Regions from separate parts of the Bacillus sp. AK128 genome, predicted to be linked through region 1. Evidence: riboswitches for the same ligand, from Rfam matches in the RefSeq annotation. Region 1 holds a riboswitch; each other region holds the start of a gene.
The links. Region 1 has a riboswitch for cyclic di-GMP ahead of M1D60_RS19135 (putative bifunctional diguanylate cyclase/phosphodiesterase). Riboswitches for the same ligand answer to the same signal wherever they lie in the genome.

Region 1 (4,795 bases):
CATGAAGTCCACTGCTCCTTTTTTTTATTTAGAAAGTTCTGCTCGAAGTGAACTAGGAGAACCTTCCCCCTGGTATTGCCTAAATGTACTAGCTGGTAATGGTCTACTGTAGAAATAGCCTTGGATTTCGTCGCATTCCCATTCACGGAGAAAGTGTAATTGTTCTTTTGTTTCGACTCCTTCTGCTGTCACTTTGATACCCAGGTTTTTAGCGACTGATACTAGAGATTGGACGATCGCTGCATGATTTTTGTTACTGGCTAGGTCCCGGATGAAGGATTGATCAATTTTAATCCGATCTAGGGGAAACTTAGACAAGTAGGTTAAGGACGTATATCCTGTACCAAAGTCATCCATTGTAATTTGGAATCCAAAGTCTTTTAATAGATTTATTTTTTCTCTTGTTAGTTCTGTATTTTCAATAGCTAAGCTCTCGGTAATTTCTAAATCTATTTTTTCTGGAGGAATGGAAAATTCGTCTATGCTCCTAAGCAAAAATGGAATAAAATTATCTGCAATAAATTGCTTTGGCGAGATATTTACGGATAGTTGAAAGTCCTTCGGGAACTCCTTTTCCCAATCTTTAAATTGTCTTAAGGCTTCTTTCATAATCCAGTTGCCTAATGGGATGATTAAATCGGTTGCCTCTGCTAAAGGAATAAAGTCTCCCGGGCTAACAAAGCCTTTTATAGGATGCTGCCAACGGATAAGTGCCTCTGCACCAACTATTCCTTCATCTCTCGCACTATGCTTAGGCTGATAATAGAGTTCAAATTGTTCTTCTTCAATCGCAATCTTTAATTCTTCGTACATCTTAATCTTCGATAGCATATCTTTTTCTAAGGATGCTTTATATTCTGAATAACTATTTCGTCCAGCTTTTTTTGCAACATACATAGCCATGTCCGCATGTTTAATTAATGTATGATAGTCTTCTCCATCATTTGGATAATAAGAGATTCCAATACTTAATGTGATTTCCTTCTGTTCTTCCTCAATTTTAAACGGTTGTTTCATTGCGGTTTGAATAGCTTCTATCGTTTTCCTCACTTCTATAGTATCTGTGATTTCAGGTATACAAATCAGGAATTCATCTCCTCCCAGTCTAGCAATGAATCCTTTTCGTTCAACTGTATATTGTAGCCTCTTTGTAATAAGCTTGAGCAATGTATCCCCAGCAGCATGACCGAGATGATCATTGATGTCCTTGAACATATCCACATCAATAATGACAGTCGCAAACGGTAACTTCTTGTTAATTTGGTCTTCCACTTCTTTATAAATTCCTCTTCGATTTAAAAGTCCAGTAAGCTCGTCATGGTAAGCTAGGTAGTTCACCTTCTCTTGGACTTTATTTTGTTCCGTTACATCCTTAACGATTGCATAGATACCTGTAATGGAATCATCTACTTTTATTTGCGTTGCTGTTACATTTAGATTGACTAACTGCTTGTTCTTATTAAGGATAAAGGTTTCAAAACTAACACTGCTCCCTTTTAAAATCTCATGAAGAAAGGTAGTCAATTTTAAAGTTTCCTCTTGGAACAATAAATCCCTTATATTCAACTTAAGAATTTCTTCTAAGGTGTAGCCGGTTAAAGGTAGCGCGGAAGGATTTACTTCCTTAAAATTTCCTTCCAAATCTAAATTAAAAATAGCATCTGGATTGTATTGAAACAAAGAGCGAAACTGCTGTTCATTTATGTTGAGTCTCAAATTTTGATTCTCAAGCATACCATGCTGGTAAATCATTTGGTTTTCAATATAGTTAACCGTGATGATAAACAATAATATTAAGCTAGTGATAGCAATAATTGTCACCGAGAAATTTATATTTTGATAAAGTCCTTGTATAAACATATAAAGAATCGAACCAAATGAAATACTAAAAATCGTAAAAAATAAAGAAGTTTTTGTATAAGTTAAACTCCTATTAATCATTAATCGATCAATATGAAGATGTTCAAATATCCTTGCTATATTATAAATGGAAGTCGTTAATAGGATGACCACATAAAAAACATACTCACTATTAATATCAATGGAAATAGAGTACACTTCTTCAATTAAATAAATAATATAAAACAATATAAAGGCAGCAACACCAATACTTAACATTAAATAAGGAAGGATGCCTTTCTTCTTATTCGTTTCAATTTTAGAAGGCTTTACGGCAACTTTTCCAATACCACTTAAGAGAAGAAAACTAATGAAGCAAAATAAGAAGGTGTAAATACCATTTTTAAAAGTAAGCATTAAATTTTCATTTGATAGTTCAATGATTTTATTACCTAGAAGGGCCATATATGGAATGATCGTTATAATAAACCCACATATAGTAGCTAAAATAAAGGTATATAAAATCTCAGGCATTTTCTTCCCAGCAGAAGAGTTGGTTAAATGCATATTCATATTCAGCAATGTAACGCATAGAATGCAGCATAAACTTAAATATATGACTAGGTTAAACATTGACTCGCTCCTATCTTCGGCACAAAACAATACTTTACTTCTTCTCCTCGCAGATGCGCACCTTCAGTCAAGTCAATTTCACACCTCAAGATGATTGGTTATAAGCTGCTTATGTCAAACTCTATATTCTTCATTCTTAGTTCAACTTCATATCTTATGGGAACTGGTAAAAAAGTCACAAAAAAAGGTGAACGAGAAGAATCTCATTCACCTTTACAGGTCGATCTATTCTTCGGTAGCCAGGCTACCATAGTATAAACCGTAGGTCCTTGGGCTTTGCGTCCTTGCCTTTCAACAAGTTTGCCTTTATCAATCTAGTAAAATTATACCATAAGTTCACTAGGATTGAGGTGTTCATTCGACATTTTTTACATAGATTTAATATAGGGAGTGACAGGGATCTTTCGGAATCATCAGAGAATGAGTAGTCTTTTTATAAAAGATGATTTACTTCAAATAGAAGCATGAACTAATAAAACGTAATCCCCATACAGACGAGATAAAATTAAAGTAACTATCGAAATTTGTAAATCTATGTCGATATAATAATGTATATTTTATCACACCAGGAGGATCTCATGAAAAGACTAGATATGAATATTAGAACATTGTTAAGAGGAACAGCCATTGTAATAATGATTTTATTTGCTTTTACTGGATGGAGTCTATACTCACTTTTTACAAGTATAGATCAAGAAGAACAAGCACAAAAGGTGGACAAAGAGATTGCAGCGCTAGTTGTAGAGTTACAAGGAGCCTCTGATTACTTGACGAATGAAGTTAGAGCATACACTCAATTCGGGAAAAGGAATCATTATGATAATTATCGGACAGAAGTGAACAAGACTAAGACAAGGGAAAAGGTTGTTAACCGACTACAGGAATTAAAGATACCTAAGGAACTGTTAGACCTTGTCGAGCAGGCTGCTGAAAACTCAAATGCTTTAATTGCATTAGAGGAAAAGGCCATGGCAGAAGTTGAGAAAGGTGATTTAGATCGTGCTAGGTACATAGTTTACAGCAATGAGTACGAGGCTGGGAAACAATTTATTGCCGAGCCTTTAAATGAGTTTAAAGAGAAGCTTGAGAAGTGGACTGCAAGCCAGGTTGCTAACGCCATCAACCGTGTTGATTTGGGAATAGCAGGGCTAGTTATATCTTCTCTATTAGTATTAATTGCAATAATTGTTACATTTGTATTGCTATTTATGAAAATGAAGCCACTTGCGTCACTTACTGCATTTGCTGAGCAAATAGCAACAGGAGATTTAAATATTCAAGTGACTCAACCTAAATCAAAGGATGAAATTGGTCGATTAACTCTTTCCTTCATTGCAATGCATGATAGTCTTAGAAATCTATTATTCTCTGTAAATCAGGCAAGTGAAAATGTTGCAGCATCATCACAGGAGCTTCTAGCTAGTGCTGAACAAACAACGAATGCGACTCAACAAGTAGCCACGTCTATAGATGAAATATCGAGTGGTGCTGATGTACAATTAAAGCAGGTTCAAGAAAGTAATCAAGCTTTAGACGAGGTTGCCAATGGAATTCAGCTTATTGCAAACACCTCATCTGCTGTAGCAAAAGCTTCTGAAGAAACGACCATTAAGTCTGAAGCTGGTACAAATAGTATCCACGAAGCTGTTTCACAAATGAAGGCCATCGAAACTAACGTGAATACAACGGCAAAATCGATTCAAACCTTAGATGAACGTTCCAAAGAAATAGAAAAGATTGTAAGTGCCATTACTAATATTTCTTCACAAACAAATCTTCTAGCTCTAAATGCAGCAATAGAAGCAGCAAGAGCTGGAGAACACGGAAAAGGATTTGCGGTTGTAGCAGATGAGGTAAGGAAACTAGCAGAAGAATCCAATCAATCGGCTCAACAAATCACTCAGCTTATTCAATCGATCCAGTCAGACACATTATCCACAGTTGAACAAATGAAAACTGTAACAGAGGATGTCGTTACTGGAGTAAGCATTATCGAAAAAACAGGATTTGTCTTTGAAGATATTTTAAAGTCTGCTCAAAATGTTGCTAATCAGGTTGAAGAGGTATCTGCCGTATCAGAACAAATGGCAGCAAGTGCAAATCAAGTAACCCAATCATTTGAGTCAGTAAACGAAATATCTGAAAATGCTACAGCAAGAACACAAACTGTTGCCGCATTAGCAGAAGAACAAACAGCCTCAATGGAGGAAATCTCTGCATCAGCAGAGACTCTAAGCAAACTAGCTCAGGATTTACAAGAACAAGTGAATAAATTTAAATTTTAGAAGACCGGGGGACGGTTTGAGACCAGTGAAAAAGTAGA
Region 2 (4,795 bases), 1.0 Mb from region 1:
ATTGGAGAGAGGATGGCAAAGCTCTGCATGGATCTTTACCCATCCAACTATTTAGAAGAGTACTTCAAGCTGATTCAACAAAAAAAGGCATATGGACACTCCGCTATCGTGTTTGCTTTAGTGGCGCATGATTTAGGTGTGCCAAAGGAAGCTTGCGTGCAAACCTATTTATTTTCTACGATGTCCTCGATTGTTCAGAACGCAGTCAGAGGAATTCCGCTTGGTCAAACTGATGGACAGAGAATATTAGTGGAGGTCCAGCCTCATTTAGAGAGTGCCGTTCATAGCATTTATGAATTATCGAAGAATGATTTTGCCGCCGTTAGTCCTGGCTTGGAGATTGCACAAATGCGACACGAACGTTTACATGTTCGCCTTTTTATGTCGTAAATCTAACTAAACGAAGGAGTAGAATGAATGGAACCCATTCGTATTGGAGTAGGTGGTCCTGTAGGGGCTGGAAAGACAATGCTCGTTGAAAAACTAACAAGAGCCCTGCATAAGGAACTAAGTATGGCTGTGGTCACAAATGATATTTATACAAAAGAGGATGCCAAATTTTTAATAACAAATGGAGTGTTACCAGAAGACCGAGTCATCGGTGTGGAAACCGGAGGCTGTCCACATACAGCGATTCGAGAAGATGCTTCGATGAACTTTGCAGCCATTGAAGAATTAAAGGAATTGCATCCTGATGTTGAGTTGATTTTTGTAGAAAGTGGTGGGGATAACCTGGCCGCAACCTTTAGTCCTGAACTAGTTGATTTCTCTATTTATATTATCGATGTCGCTCAAGGTGAGAAGATTCCTCGAAAAGGTGGTCAAGGGATGATTAAGTCTGACCTCTTTATCATCAATAAGATCGACCTTGCCCCATATGTTGGTGCGAGCTTAGAAATTATGGAGAAGGATACGATAGCAGCAAGAGGAAATCGACCTTATATTTTTACTAACTTAAAAGACGAAACGGGTTTAGAACAGGTGGTCGAATGGATTAAAAAGCAGGCTCTACTCATCGGATTGGAATCATGAGTCATACCGGTGTACTAGAGTTAACGGCAAGGAATCGTCGTGATAAAACGATGATTTCAGATTGCTATTATGAGGGAGCTTTTAAAATTACGCGTCCAGTCTATATTGAGGATCACTCCCCGTCCATTTATCTCATTCATGTTGGGGGTGGGTATGTAGATGGTGACACGTATTTGACGAATCTTACTCTAGAGGACGGAGCGGAACTCTCAGTCACTACCCAATCATCAACTAAGGTATATAAGACTGTCCGTAAGCCGGTTCTTCAAATGATGAATATAAAGCTTGGCAAGAATAGTGTACTAGAGTTTGTACCAGATCCGCTCATCGCTTATGAAAATTCCCGGTTTATTCAGGAAACAAGCGTCTATTTAAAAGAGAGTGCCTGTTTGATTTATAGCGAAATTATTACACCAGGTTGGGCAGAGGATGGGAGCTATTTCCGATATGATTGGATTCGTTCTAAATTAAAGGTGTACAAAGAGGAGAAGCTCGTTTTATTTGATCATCTATTACTAGAACCGGATCAAGACATGACGGGAATTATGCAGATGGAAGGATACACCCATGTGGGAACACTCGTGATATTTCATCCATTGATTAATAAAAGTTTTCTTCACTCACTATATGAATTTTTATCGGTTGATGATCAAACGATTGCTAGAGTCGGTCTAACTACAGTACCGGGAAACGGAATCGTAGTTCGTATCCTCGGTATGAATACTAGAGTAATAGAAGGACTTATAGGAAAAGCTCATCTATTTGCTAGAAAGGAACTGCTCGGAAAAGAACTTCTCAGCCTGCGTAAGTATTAGTGGTTTGGAAAGGCTGTTTTTTTGTATAGATTGTTGTTTTATAAAAATCCCAAAAACCGCATTTTTACCCTAGTTGTAAGGCTCTACTCTACATGAAGAGAGTTGCTCTTTTGAAGTGCCGCCATGATTTTATTAACAATGAGCACAGTAAATGGAATGTGGGAAGGTATTTTCTACATACTTATATTTGGAGTCGGCACCATTATAGGCATGCTAGGCTTCACCACCATTCTAGGAATACCATTCATATTAAGCTCCAAAAAACTAGGCATAAACAAACTATTTACCCAAGCAACGGGAGTAATCAGTGCCGTATTTGGAGTGTATTATATGTACAACCTAGGAGTAACAGAAGGCTTGTTTAAACTATGGGTTCAATAGAAGAAGTTCTTTTATAATGGGTATTGAAACAATAACCAATTTAATTGAAGTTGTTGGAGTGAAAGGTATGAGACTCCTGCGGGAGAAGCGTGTTGAGAGAGACCCCACAGGTGCAGAGCGCCGAGGAGGCTCACGAGACCGCCCGCGGAAAGCGAATACCTGTAACGGAATCAACTGACTAGGTTGATAGGCTGAATAATTCCAAATTTTATAGCATCTGAAACCGCTAAAAAACAATATACGAATCTCCATTGATAGAATATAATGAGGGTAACAAATTAACTGAAAAGGCAAACTTCACCGAAAGGGAAGGACGCAAAGCCATGAGCCTAAACGCAGCTGCGTACGGTCGTCAGGTTGCCAGGTTCTCATTCTAGGGGCCTTGGGCTTCAGAATGGAGGACTTTTTTTTATGCAAAAAATTCTAGTAATGATGCTTAGTATTTTTGTTTTAACTTTTAGTACAGTGGTAAACACAGAAGCCTCCACAAAGGATCAGGCTACTTGGCTATGGAACCCATGGATGCTTGTAAATGATGAAGCAGGTACCCTTGAGTTTTTAAAAAGTAAACAGGTCAATAAGGTGTATATCCAAATTGATCGTGATCTACAGATGAAAGTTTACAGAAGCTTTATTGAAAAGGCATCGCTACATGGAATTCGTGTATATGCTTTAGACGGGGCACCATCTTGGGTTGCACCGAAAGGATATATCGAACAAAATAGAACGTTGAACTGGCTTGGAAATTACCAAACAGGATCTACCGATTCACAAAAATTTTCAGGTGTTCACTTAGATGTAGAGCCATACTTGTATAGCGGGTGGACTTCAAATCAAGCTACCACCATTAAAAAATTTCAAGAGCTCATTTTAAAGGCAAAAACGAGGACAGATGCTTTACAGCTTCCATTAGAAATGGATCTGCCATTTTGGTTTGATGAAATAACCTATAAGAATTTGTATGGTAAAGGCATTCTAGCTGAATGGATCATTTCTAAAGTAGATGGTGTTACCCTCATGGCTTATCGTGATTCAGCATCTAGTATCATTGAGATTGTCCGCAATGAAATCGCCTATGGAGCTAAATATGAAAAACCTGTCGTGGTTGGCGTAGAAACGGGACAAACCCAAGAGGGCGACCAAATTTCCTTTTATGAAGAAGGAGAAGCCTATATGAAGCAAGAGCTGGAAGCCGTTGAACGCCATTATTCAAGCTATTCAGCATATGGTGGAATTGCCATTCACCATGTTGGCAGCTGGATGGAAATGAAGCAATAATAAAGCAGGATTAGAATCCCAAGAATTTTTGGGATTTTTTTGTTGTTAAAAGAGGAATAGGAATAGATTGATATTATATAATGACAATAGTTACGATATGAAAATGAATGAGATGATGAAAATTGAACGTATTAAATCAAGTGGTATTGCCAACTGGTGAACTCAATAGTGAAATGTTATATAAAAGAGAAATACTTTACAAAGGTATGAATGGTAGGTATGTCGAGCGCATTTATATAACTCCTACAGAGAGTTATATTTTTAAACCGCTGACAAATAATGACCAGTTAGGGAAAGAAATTTGGATTCAAACGAATATCCTTACATCCATAAACCCAACTATGTATCCTAAGATTCTCTCCTATTCCCTTCATAATGTACCTTATTTAAACTGGTATATCATTGAGGATTTAGGAACATTGCAGCATGCATATAATGAGGAGACCTTATTAGAGGTTACGAATCTAATGGCAAAGTGGCATGGAATATCTATAGATAGAGCAGAATTAACAGGACTAAACGGGCCAAAGCCATTAATTGAGGACATGATTAGCCATATCATTAGTAATAAGAATGTAATTAGTCAAAAGCTGAATACTTTAAGTATTTCTATGGATACAATTGAACACTTATATAATTTACTGAATCAACAGGAGTTTTCAACAGAAAAAGTTTTTTCGCATGGTGATTTACACCTTGGTAATTATGCGTTTTCTTTAAATAAGATGTATGTTTTAGATTGGGAACATGCTCACTTGAATTCTCCCTATTGGGATCTTTATCATCTAATTGATCTATCTCATCCTATATTTCCGAAGAATGAAATAACTAGTCAATTAAGAAATCAGGTGCTAGCTCATTATCTCAATCAAATGGGTCAATTAACAGAAGAGAAAGAGAAACAAAACTTTAAAAATAGATACTACCTATATGCATCAGCATTTTCCATATGGATGCTACTTTTAATATGGAAGGACCTTGAAGAAAAAGAACTAAAATGGCCGAAGGAATCTTTATTGAATCAATTAAGTGAAACAACCTTAAGTCTTCAGCAGTGTTTGTCAGAATTAACAACAACACAACTAATATAAAGTATTTGTTATTAGAAGAAAGCTATCCACTGGATCAGCTTTTTTTTTTGATTTTAGTGTAGCTTTGCAGTCTTGGTGTTAGCAACCCTTGTAATGTGAGGGTCCTTTGCCTTTACAGTAATTAGCATATTGAACGATATGAATAAAGGGGAAAGTATTGATGTTAGGAGACGTTTCATGTTTCACATACTCCTTTAC
Region 3 (4,795 bases), 1.4 Mb from region 1:
TTTGTGTATAGAAGTGAAAATGCAGTGAGTACTAATGTAATAGAATCTGAGATTGTTAACATTACAAGCACATCTGTGGAATTAGAAAGTGGCACCTATACCTTAGCGGATGAATGGAAACAATGGTTAAGCCCAACGAACTTAGGTGCACTAAAAGGGGCAAAGGTAAAATTTCATGATGAGAACTCTGTTATTAAACATGTAGAGTCCATTGAAATGATTGCGAGTGGAAGTATTGATGCAACAAACCCAATATTTGATGGTAAAGGAGCTAGTTTTAGCGGGGATCTTATTATAAGCGGTGACTATATCACAGTTAAGAACCTTACTATATTGGGAGATTTAGTGATTGGGGTGGATGTTAAGAATAGTTTCTATGCAGATACAGTTATAGTAGAGGGAAACACATTACTATCTGATAGAGTGGCAACTATATCTACCATACACAGTGGTACAACAATCTCTAGTTCATTCGCTTATAATGTTTTATCTGAATCAATTTCACACACTACTATAACGTTTGTAAATACAAAATTAAAGGCATTAGAAGTAAAGAAAGAAGGAGCGGTTATTGAAACACTAGGAACCACTTCGGTTCAAGTTTTTAATGTGTATGCTAATACTGGAATAAAAGCTGATTCGAGTATAGTTATTCCAAAGGTTGTGATTCAAGAAGGAGCAAACGAAGTTACCATTGATGCTTCAGTAAATGAACTATCCGTTTCAACTAAAGAATCGTTTCTACTAAAAGGTAAGGGTAATATTCAGAAGGCAACAATCCTTTCTGATACTCAAATTAATATAGAAACAGCGGGAACGATTGACAAATTTGAAACACGTTCCATTAACTCTAAAATAACATTGGGTGATTTGGCTAAAATAGTGGATTTAATACTCCCAGAAGGAGCTAGAGCAGAAGAGGTTGTAGAAGATTACGAATTGGTTAAAGGTAATATTGAAAAAGTGGGTGGAGAAGCTAGCGCACCAACAATAGAAGTGGAGCCTGGCTCAGGTATATATATATTCAAAGGTGCAGATATCAAGGACGGATTCGTTCATATTCAACAATTCCCTTATACAGAAGAAGATGGCGTTTTTGGGTCCTCTATAAATCCAACCATTGACTATTCAATTAAAAATGGTGAGATTAGAATGGATTTTACTAACTTTGGTGAAGTAACTTTTGAGAAGTATTATTTTACAATTGAAAATTCTGGTGTCCTCTATATTGGAGAATTCACTGCAGATGAAATTCTTAACGGAACAGTAAAAGAAATGGACGTAAGAGGAATGCACACGGTCTTAGAAATATCACATCCTTATACTAATAATGAAATGGAACAAGAATTTATTTCATTACTCCCGGTTGATCGTAGTGGAAACAGTCTCTTTAGCATTCTGACTTATCCAAATACAAAAGTACCGAAGGGTTCTTATCATGTACAATATACAGCAAAGGGTAAGAATGCATCGTATAACTTCCTAGAGAGAAACAAGGATCTTAGTATAAACGGGTTAGTAGACTTTACCTCAAATGAAATTGCAAAGATTCAATTTAACATGTCAACAAGTGGTTATGCATTAGAATTTGTTGCTGCTATACATTCTAACCTGTATGCATTAGGTGCCATGAATGAGTTTGCACCAACTATTAATACTCTTTATTTAACAAAAGGTGAGTATGAGACGATTCGACGAACCTATATTAATCAGAGCGGAGAAAGAAAGGAGTACCTTGGCGAACAAACAACCATCTCTCAAGATTCGACTATTAGTGATAGTGAATGAACTTTAAACTGCTAATTTATACCAGATACTAACCTTTATAGGGCGGTATCTGGTATTTTACCTTTTTTACTAATATTTCTTTCCTTACTAGCTAGTTATTACCATTTTTTAGTCATTTACGAGTAATGCTAAAGTGTTGTTAAATAAAGTTATCTAGTAATTATGTAATAGGTTAATATAACTACAACTTCATATACTTATGTTTTTAATGGCAAACCTATCGAAAGGTAGGGACGCAAAGCTACGAGTCTACGGCTTTTTTTGAAAAGCTATGATCGTCTGGTTGCAAACGTTGAGGAATCTATTTTCTCATTGCAACCTTTATTTCAAGGGTTGCATTTTTTTATTTCGACGAAGGTGGGTAGATTACAACTCAAGAGAATCCCACCTGTTTTTTAAGTCATTTCTTCAATACCATGGTCTTATTCCATTAGTACCTATTAAAGATAGAAGGAGAATTCTTCATGAGCCTAACACATTTTAATGATTTACAACGAAACAAGAAGCTCAAAAAAAGACGGTTATATAGAAAAGTCATTTCATTGGGGTTACTATCTGCTTTACTAGTTTCAAATACTTCAGTATTAGCTAGTGAATTAGCACCAGATTATACAGTAGAAAAAGTAGTGGTGGTATACAAAAATGAGGATGGAAAACAAGCTGTTCTTCAGGAAGGGATAGGAGAAACGAATGAACTTGAAACAATCTCTGCAGTAACTACTACACTCACTGAAAGTGATATAAATAAATTAGAACAAGACCCTAACATTGCATATGTAGAAGAGGAAATAGTATTTAAAACAGTGGGGGATTTTCAAACACAAGCAATCACTAGTGAAGAGTCACAATGGAGTTTCCAAGCCGTAAACGAAAATTCTCAGGCATTTACAGATGGGTATACGGGAACAGGAGTGAAGATTGCTGTTATTGATACAGGTATCGCAGCCCATACCGACTTAACTATTGCTGGTGGTGTATCAACAGTTGATAATACGAGCTCTTATCATGATGATCAAGGGCATGGAACGCATGTAGCTGGAATTATTGGGGCAAAACACAATAATGTTGGTATTGTAGGGGTAGCACCAGATGCTCAAATCTATTCAGTAAAAGTACTCGGGGCAGATGGAACGGGTGTTTCAACTGATATAGTCGAAGGCATTGATTGGGCAATTACAAACAACATGGATATCATCAACCTTAGCTTAGGAACGGACACGGAATCATTGGCTATTAAAGATGCCGTAAATCGAGCAACTAATGAGGGGATTTTAGTAGTTGCAGCATCGGGTAACGATTCTATTCGCAATAAAGGTGCCAGGCACCATCCAATATTTGGGTGGTGCCTGGCACTCTTTTTATTCTACAATATAATTCGTATCCATCGATCTTACTAGAAACACAGCAAATTGTGATCGAGTTGTTTTTAAGTTTGGTCTAAACGTGTTGTCTACTGTATAACCAGTTGTTATGTTAGATGAAACTAATGCATCAATATAAGATTTAGCCCAATGATCATTAGTAATATCTTTAAATGTAGAAGGTGTAGTTCCATTTAATTTTAGAGCAAGCGTTAAAACTTTAGCCATCTGTGCTCTCGTTAAAGGAGCATCCGGATTAAACTTTTCTGCTTTAATGAAGATTCCTGCCTGAGTTAGTTTAGCAATTGCATAATAGGCATCATGTGATTCAGGTACATCAGAGAAACCTGGGTTAGGTGGCACGGATTGTTCTAAAGGAATAACGTTAAGTAGAGCTTTTGCTACATCTGACCTTTTAATCGGTTCAAAAGGAGCAAATTGATTAGCTGTTACTCCGGACATAATTCCTTGGCCAGCTAATAAAGAGATTTCATTATAAGCCCAGTTATCATTTAGAACATCATTAAATTTTGGAGCATTGTTAATAATCATGCTTTTTAAAAATGAATCTGCAATTAACACATACCCTTCCTCAGATGGATGAATATCCGCAGCATTTGGTAAATATGTTGACGGAGAATCATCAAAAAGCCCAAATAATGAAACGAATGTTGCGCCATTTTCTTCAGCAACCTTCTTAATGGCATTATTCAAAGCCATTGTTGCTTGATCGACTTTTCCTTGTTGTGCTTCAGGTAGATAAGGAAATGGATTATAATAACCTGACACATAAACTTCAACATCAGGATTTGCAGCTTTCACTTCAGTGAAAATTTCGTTGTAGTTATCTTGAACAGATTGAATGATCTTTAATACTTCTAATAGATTAAAAGAAATTGTCCCCTTTTCTCTATCAATATTTAAAGCCTTTATTACATCGTTTGCTCCTGCAGTTATTGTCACAACATTAGCATCCTGAAGAGCATCTTTTATTTTTTGCCCATCCACTACTTTGTTGTCCACAAGATCAGTTAATACATTTTCAGTCGTGTAACCTGAAACAGCAAACTTATTAGAATATAATTCTAGTGAACTTTGTGTTTCATAATAATCAGCAATAAAATCAGAAAAGCCCTTTCCAAACGATCTATAAGGAGTTTGCCCTGCTGCTAAGGAATCACCTAATGCTACATAACTAACCGTGTTGGTTTCTGCTTCTGTAGAAGTTGGTGATGCGAACCCACCTAATAATAAGGTGAATACCATGATAAATCCTAATAATTTCTTGCTAAACTTCTTCATCCAATCCCTCCGACTACTTTCTATTTTCTATTCATGTTTTTATTCGAGATAATTTATGGAAATTCCTCTTTAATGAAAAATAATTTTTACCATAATTTTCCTATAATGTATAAAAACATATTAGAAACATGGTGCCAGGCACCATCCATAAATTGTGAATGTAATCATTCCTAGAAGATTGATATAAATATAAGATAATAATAAGTCATAATGATAAAAGAAACTAAAGTGAGGAGGAATCATTTAATTGGACTGGAGACAAATTAGAAGTATGGGTAAACGTAGGTTTGTCATTTTGTCGGGAGTGGTTTTATCTATTCCTTTAGTACTTGATTACTTATTAA
Region 4 (4,795 bases), 1.1 Mb from region 1:
GTGGGGGCCTGGCCCCCACTGCTTTAAAGGGTTAAAATGTGTGGAATTTAATGTATTTGAGCAATATCCCTTGAGATTTCATGTGAAATGTTTATAATCAAATTAAATTGTTTTTGAGAGGGGTAGATAGATGAAATATCGTGTTTCTGCAGTTCAGTATCACTTGCATACCATTCAGTCTTTTGAGGAATTTGCTGCACAATGTGAACATTACGTAAAAACAGCAGCTGAATATGGTTCAGAGTTTGTATTGTTCCCTGAGTTTTTAACGACACAGCTTTTATCAATTGGCAGTAATCATGGAACAGGCTTAACCATTAATGAGCTTCCTGGTTTTACTGAACAATATATTACGTTATTTACTAGATTAGCTTTAATTCACAAGATGCATATTATTGGTGGTACTCATGTGATCAACAGAGATGATAAGTTATACAATGTTGCACATTTATTTTACCCAGATGGTCGTGTGGAGGAGCAAGCAAAGCTTCATATTACACCAACTGAGGTACACGAATGGAATATGGCTGCGGGTAATGATTTTAGAGTGTTTGACACTGAAAAAGGAAGAATCGCAGTTTTAACCTGCTATGATATAGAGTTTCCTGAAATTGTTCGAATTGCTAAAGCAAAAGGAGCAGATGTAATCTTCGTTCCTTCTTGTACAGATGACCGTCACGGCTTCCACCGTGTTCGTTACACAAGTCATGCACGTGCCATTGAAAACCAAGTGTATGTGGTATTAACGGGAACAGTCGGTTCCCTACCAACTGTTGATTTTATGAGAGCGAATTTTGGTCAGGCGGCAATCATTACGCCAAACGATATTCCATTCCCACCGCAAGGTTTGTTAGCTGAAGGTGAGTTGAATAATGACATGCTTGTAACGGCAGATTTAGATTTAAGCCTTTTATATGAAGTTCGTGAAAAAGGATCGGTTACAACGTGGAGAGATCGCAGAACAGACCTTTATACAGATTGGCACGATATTAAAATTAACGGATAATCTACCAGAGAAGGAGATTTAAACAATGGAATATGTAAGAGTTCAAAGTATAGACGATCCATTATTTAAGCAATTACACGATCTAATGAAAGAAGTATTTCCTCCAGAAGAGGTACTAGAATTCTCCCTTTGGAAAGAGCCGTTAGAGGATCCAGCTATTTTTGTATATGTGGCTGTTCATGAAGGTAAGGTGGTTGGAATCACGGAGTACCGCTACTATCCACAGTGGAATGTAGCAATGACTGATTTCACGATCGTAAGTCAAGCGGGGCTAAGCCTAGGACGCTTCTTGGCTAATAATCGTTTATCTCACCTTCAGAAGCTTGCTGCCGAAAATGGTGGCCAGCAGCTTAAAGGTATGTTTGCTGAAATCTATGATCCTTATCAAAAAGAGGACTTTGATTTCGGTGGGGTTCCCATGATGAATCCATTCGTTCGTCGTGAAGTATTATCACACCTAGGCTACCAACGTCTAGATTTTAAATATGTCCACCCTTCATGGGAAAACAATGGAGCAGCCGTATCTGGTTTAGACCTTTGCTTCATGCCAATGAGTGAAGAGCTAACTGAACTACCAGCATCTCTAGTAGTTGATTTCCTTTCTACTTATTACTCAGTACTACCAGATAAGCCAGCAGAATGGCTAAGCATGGTAGAAGAGCTAAGGAAGAAAGATACAGTAGCTTTACAACCATTATAAAAAATCAGAACCCCTTATTAGCATATAAAGCAAATAAGGGGTTTTTTAGTGGTTTTTGGAAAATGATAGATGTGGGTATTTATTCCTTGAAAATTTTTAAAACGGACATAAAAATGTAGGTACTTTTAACTAATATATGATATAGTGATATAGTGAAATTTAGCACTACATTAAAAATATTGAAAAAGGCAAACTTATTGAAAAATAAGGACGCAAAGCGAAGGACCTAAGGTAGATGCTATGGTAGCCTAGCCGCCAAGAATAATTTTCTGATCCATAATGGTGAACAGAGATAATTCTGTTTGCCTTTTTTTATGCTGAAATGGCAGAGCAGCAAAGAAATTAATTTAGAATACTAAATCGCAAAGGGAGAACTCATCATGAACCGAAAGATGCAGCAAAGATTTAGCAAGAAAATAAGCATTAAACAAAAACTTATTGGTAGTTTTATATTGGTTACTTTGATTTTTGGTTTAGCCTCTTTTTCCTCATTCCAAAATATGAAAGAAACGAATGAAGCATATGATTATTTGATAGACAGGGTATCTGAAATTAGGTCTATTTCTCAAGAAATTCAGTATCATACGGAAGTTCAGTTGAGTTCATATACAGCATACTTACTGTACGTAGATTCTGATTATATCGAAGTGATGAATCAAGCCAATGCTTCGATTGATGAATTAATAGTAAGAGCAAGAGAGTTAGGTACTTTACAGGAAACACAGGATCGTTTAGATGAAATCGAAAACTCTAATCAAGAGTTTAGTATAAATGCCAATCGAATCTTATCTTCCATCTACACAAACAGAAACCAAGCTATTAAGGATGGAAAAGAACAACTTTTACCTACTAGTGATAAATTAATCGAACAGACAAAGTCCTTTCAAAAGTGGTTGACGGACGATATCTTAGTAAATAAAGTAGCTGAAACAAAAGAAAAGTCTCAAGCAGCTGTGACACAAGTGTTAATTCTTAGCTCTATTGCGGCATTATTAGCAATTAGTGCCGGAATTATCATCTCTAGATTCATAGCAAACCCAATTGTCCAACTTGGTAAAGTAGTAGGATTGGTAGCTTCAGGGGACTTAAATGTAGAAAAAATAAACATAAAAAGTAAAGATGAAATCTATGAATTAAATCAATCCTTTGAGCGAATGACTAACAATCTAAGTGAAATGATTGGTAGTATTGCGAATAATGCCGACCAGGTGGCAGCTTCGGCCGAACAGCTTAATGCAAGTGCCGAGCAATCTAGTCGAGCAACTGAAACCATTTCTGCTTCAATCCAAGAGATTGCTAGTGGAGCAGATGTAACAACTAGGAAGATGGACAAAAACTCCACTGCTTTACAAGAAGTGTTAGAAGGAGTAGTAAGAATCTCTGAAAGTGCTTCGGTTGTGTCTGAGCTATCTAGACAAACGAATGCAGAAGCAGAGGATGGTGGGAAAATTGTTAGTGAAAACCTGAAGCAAATGAAGTTTATTCATGAATCCGTTAATCGTTCTAATCAGGTGATCGGCACATTATCAGAGCGCTCTAAAGAGATTGGTGAAATCTTAAACGTCATTACGGCTATTGCTGAACAGACGAACCTTTTAGCCTTAAATGCTGCGATTGAAGCAGCTCGAGCTGGTGAGCATGGTAAAGGATTTGCGGTAGTAGCTGATGAAGTCAGAAAGCTTGCCGAACAATCAAAACAATCCACACAAAATATCGGAAACCTTGTCACACTGATCCAAAAGGATACTTCCGAATCGGTAAAAATCATGAGTGAAGTGATGAATAACGCAGAAAATGGTGTGAAGGTTTCTGAGCAAACATCTGCCAAATTTAACGTTATATTAGAAAGTACAAGAAATATTACACCTCAGGTTGAAGAAGTAACAGCAACCGTTGAAGAAATTTCTGCTAGCATCCAAGAGGTTTCTGCTTCTGCAAATGAGATTGCTAGCCTATCACAATCTAACACAACAAGTTCAGAAGAAGTGGCAGCATCTGCTGAAGAACAGCTAGCCTCTATGGAAGAAATCACTGCTTCCGCACAGGCACTAGCATCCATGTCAGAAGAGTTACAGGTGCTCGTAAGTCGATTTAAGCTTTAATTTGGAAGTTAGTAGATAACACCAACCCCCTTATCAGGAATACTGGTAAGGGTTTTTTTGTTGTAAATTTTTACAAACTAATAAACTTTCGATGGTTCTTGTTTACCTAATCATATTGTGAATCCTAATTGCTGATCGCATTTTCTAGCTTGGTTCTCGTAACTAACCTGTGAGTCAGCAATTACCTATTTGGAGTTGATTGTCTAAAGTGTAAATGAATTGTAAAAAAGGGGATGAAATGTTTTCCATATATGTACAAATCCCATTTAACTTTATGAGTTTTTAACAACAGCTTAACCATACTAACTTGTTAACAAGTTAGTATAAGTTTTGTAAGCAGATGAAAGGGGAGAGAGAATGACGAAAATTCGGGAGGAGCCTCTTCAGCATTTAGAAATTGCTGAGTTCTTAATTCATAATATTCGTTCAAGTGTTTATGAAGTGGATCAAAAGATCCCATCCGAAAATGAGCTTTGCCGTCAGTTCAATGTGAATAGGCATGTAGTGAGACAGGCAATTGCTAGAATTACTAACCTAGGATGGGTGACTCCTTTACAAGGTAAGGGCTGCTATGTCAACCAGATACCTAAACCTATATTGTATGTATTGTCGTCTCAAACTCGTTTCTCTGAAAATATGGAAAGTCAAGGAATTCAGCATAAAAGCAAACTGCTAGATTGGAAAAAAGGTGAACCGACTCCAAATGAGAAAGAGCAGCTAGCTTTACAAGGTAATGAGTTTGTATATCGTCTTGAAATTCTAAGGTATATCGATGGAAAACCAATTTCGATTACCACAACGGTTTTTCCAGAATCAGAGGTTCCGAATTTAGAAGAACATTTCTATAAGTTCCATTCCTTATATGGAATCTTACTAGAACACTATCAATTACGACCTATCCGCTCAAGCTCTACTTTCCAAGCGAGCCTTCCGATGATGAAGGATGCAGATTTTCTTGAGATACCGGAAAGCATTCCGATTGTACAA

Region 2: another riboswitch for cyclic di-GMP. It lies ahead of M1D60_RS00435 (amidase); the one in region 1 lies ahead of M1D60_RS19135 (putative bifunctional diguanylate cyclase/phosphodiesterase).
Region 3: another riboswitch for cyclic di-GMP. It lies ahead of M1D60_RS02165 (S8 family serine peptidase); the one in region 1 lies ahead of M1D60_RS19135 (putative bifunctional diguanylate cyclase/phosphodiesterase).
Region 4: another riboswitch for cyclic di-GMP. It lies ahead of M1D60_RS00840 (methyl-accepting chemotaxis protein); the one in region 1 lies ahead of M1D60_RS19135 (putative bifunctional diguanylate cyclase/phosphodiesterase).

The regions. Positions count from the first base shown of each region.
Region 1 covers NZ_CP096379.1:3,791,450-3,796,244, forward strand. Annotated here, with positions in the region: gene M1D60_RS19135 (putative bifunctional diguanylate cyclase/phosphodiesterase) at 25-2,472, opposite strand; cyclic di-GMP riboswitch class I at 2,704-2,787, opposite strand; gene M1D60_RS19140 (methyl-accepting chemotaxis protein) at 3,687-4,757, shown strand.
Region 2 covers NZ_CP096379.1:88,987-93,781, forward strand. Annotated here, with positions in the region: gene M1D60_RS00415 (urease accessory protein UreF) at 1-390, shown strand, start outside; gene ureG (urease accessory protein UreG) at 418-1,032, shown strand; gene M1D60_RS00425 (urease accessory protein UreD) at 1,029-1,847, shown strand; partial or broken gene M1D60_RS00430 (urease accessory protein UreH) at 1,962-2,228, shown strand; cyclic di-GMP riboswitch class I at 2,508-2,593, shown strand; gene M1D60_RS00435 (amidase) at 2,640-3,506, shown strand; gene M1D60_RS00440 (phosphotransferase) at 3,629-4,597, shown strand.
Region 3 covers NZ_CP096379.1:481,448-486,242, forward strand. Annotated here, with positions in the region: gene M1D60_RS02160 (S-layer homology domain-containing protein) at 1-1,788, shown strand, start outside; cyclic di-GMP riboswitch class I at 1,989-2,079, shown strand; gene M1D60_RS02165 (S8 family serine peptidase) at 2,253-3,185, shown strand; gene M1D60_RS02170 (S-layer homology domain-containing protein) at 3,147-4,451, opposite strand; gene M1D60_RS02175 (hypothetical protein) at 4,699-4,795, shown strand, end outside.
Region 4 covers NZ_CP096379.1:172,207-177,001, forward strand. Annotated here, with positions in the region: gene M1D60_RS00830 (carbon-nitrogen hydrolase family protein) at 131-1,006, shown strand; gene M1D60_RS00835 (GNAT family N-acetyltransferase) at 1,032-1,706, shown strand; cyclic di-GMP riboswitch class I at 1,884-1,966, shown strand; gene M1D60_RS00840 (methyl-accepting chemotaxis protein) at 2,087-3,808, shown strand; gene M1D60_RS00845 (GntR family transcriptional regulator) at 4,166-4,795, shown strand, end outside.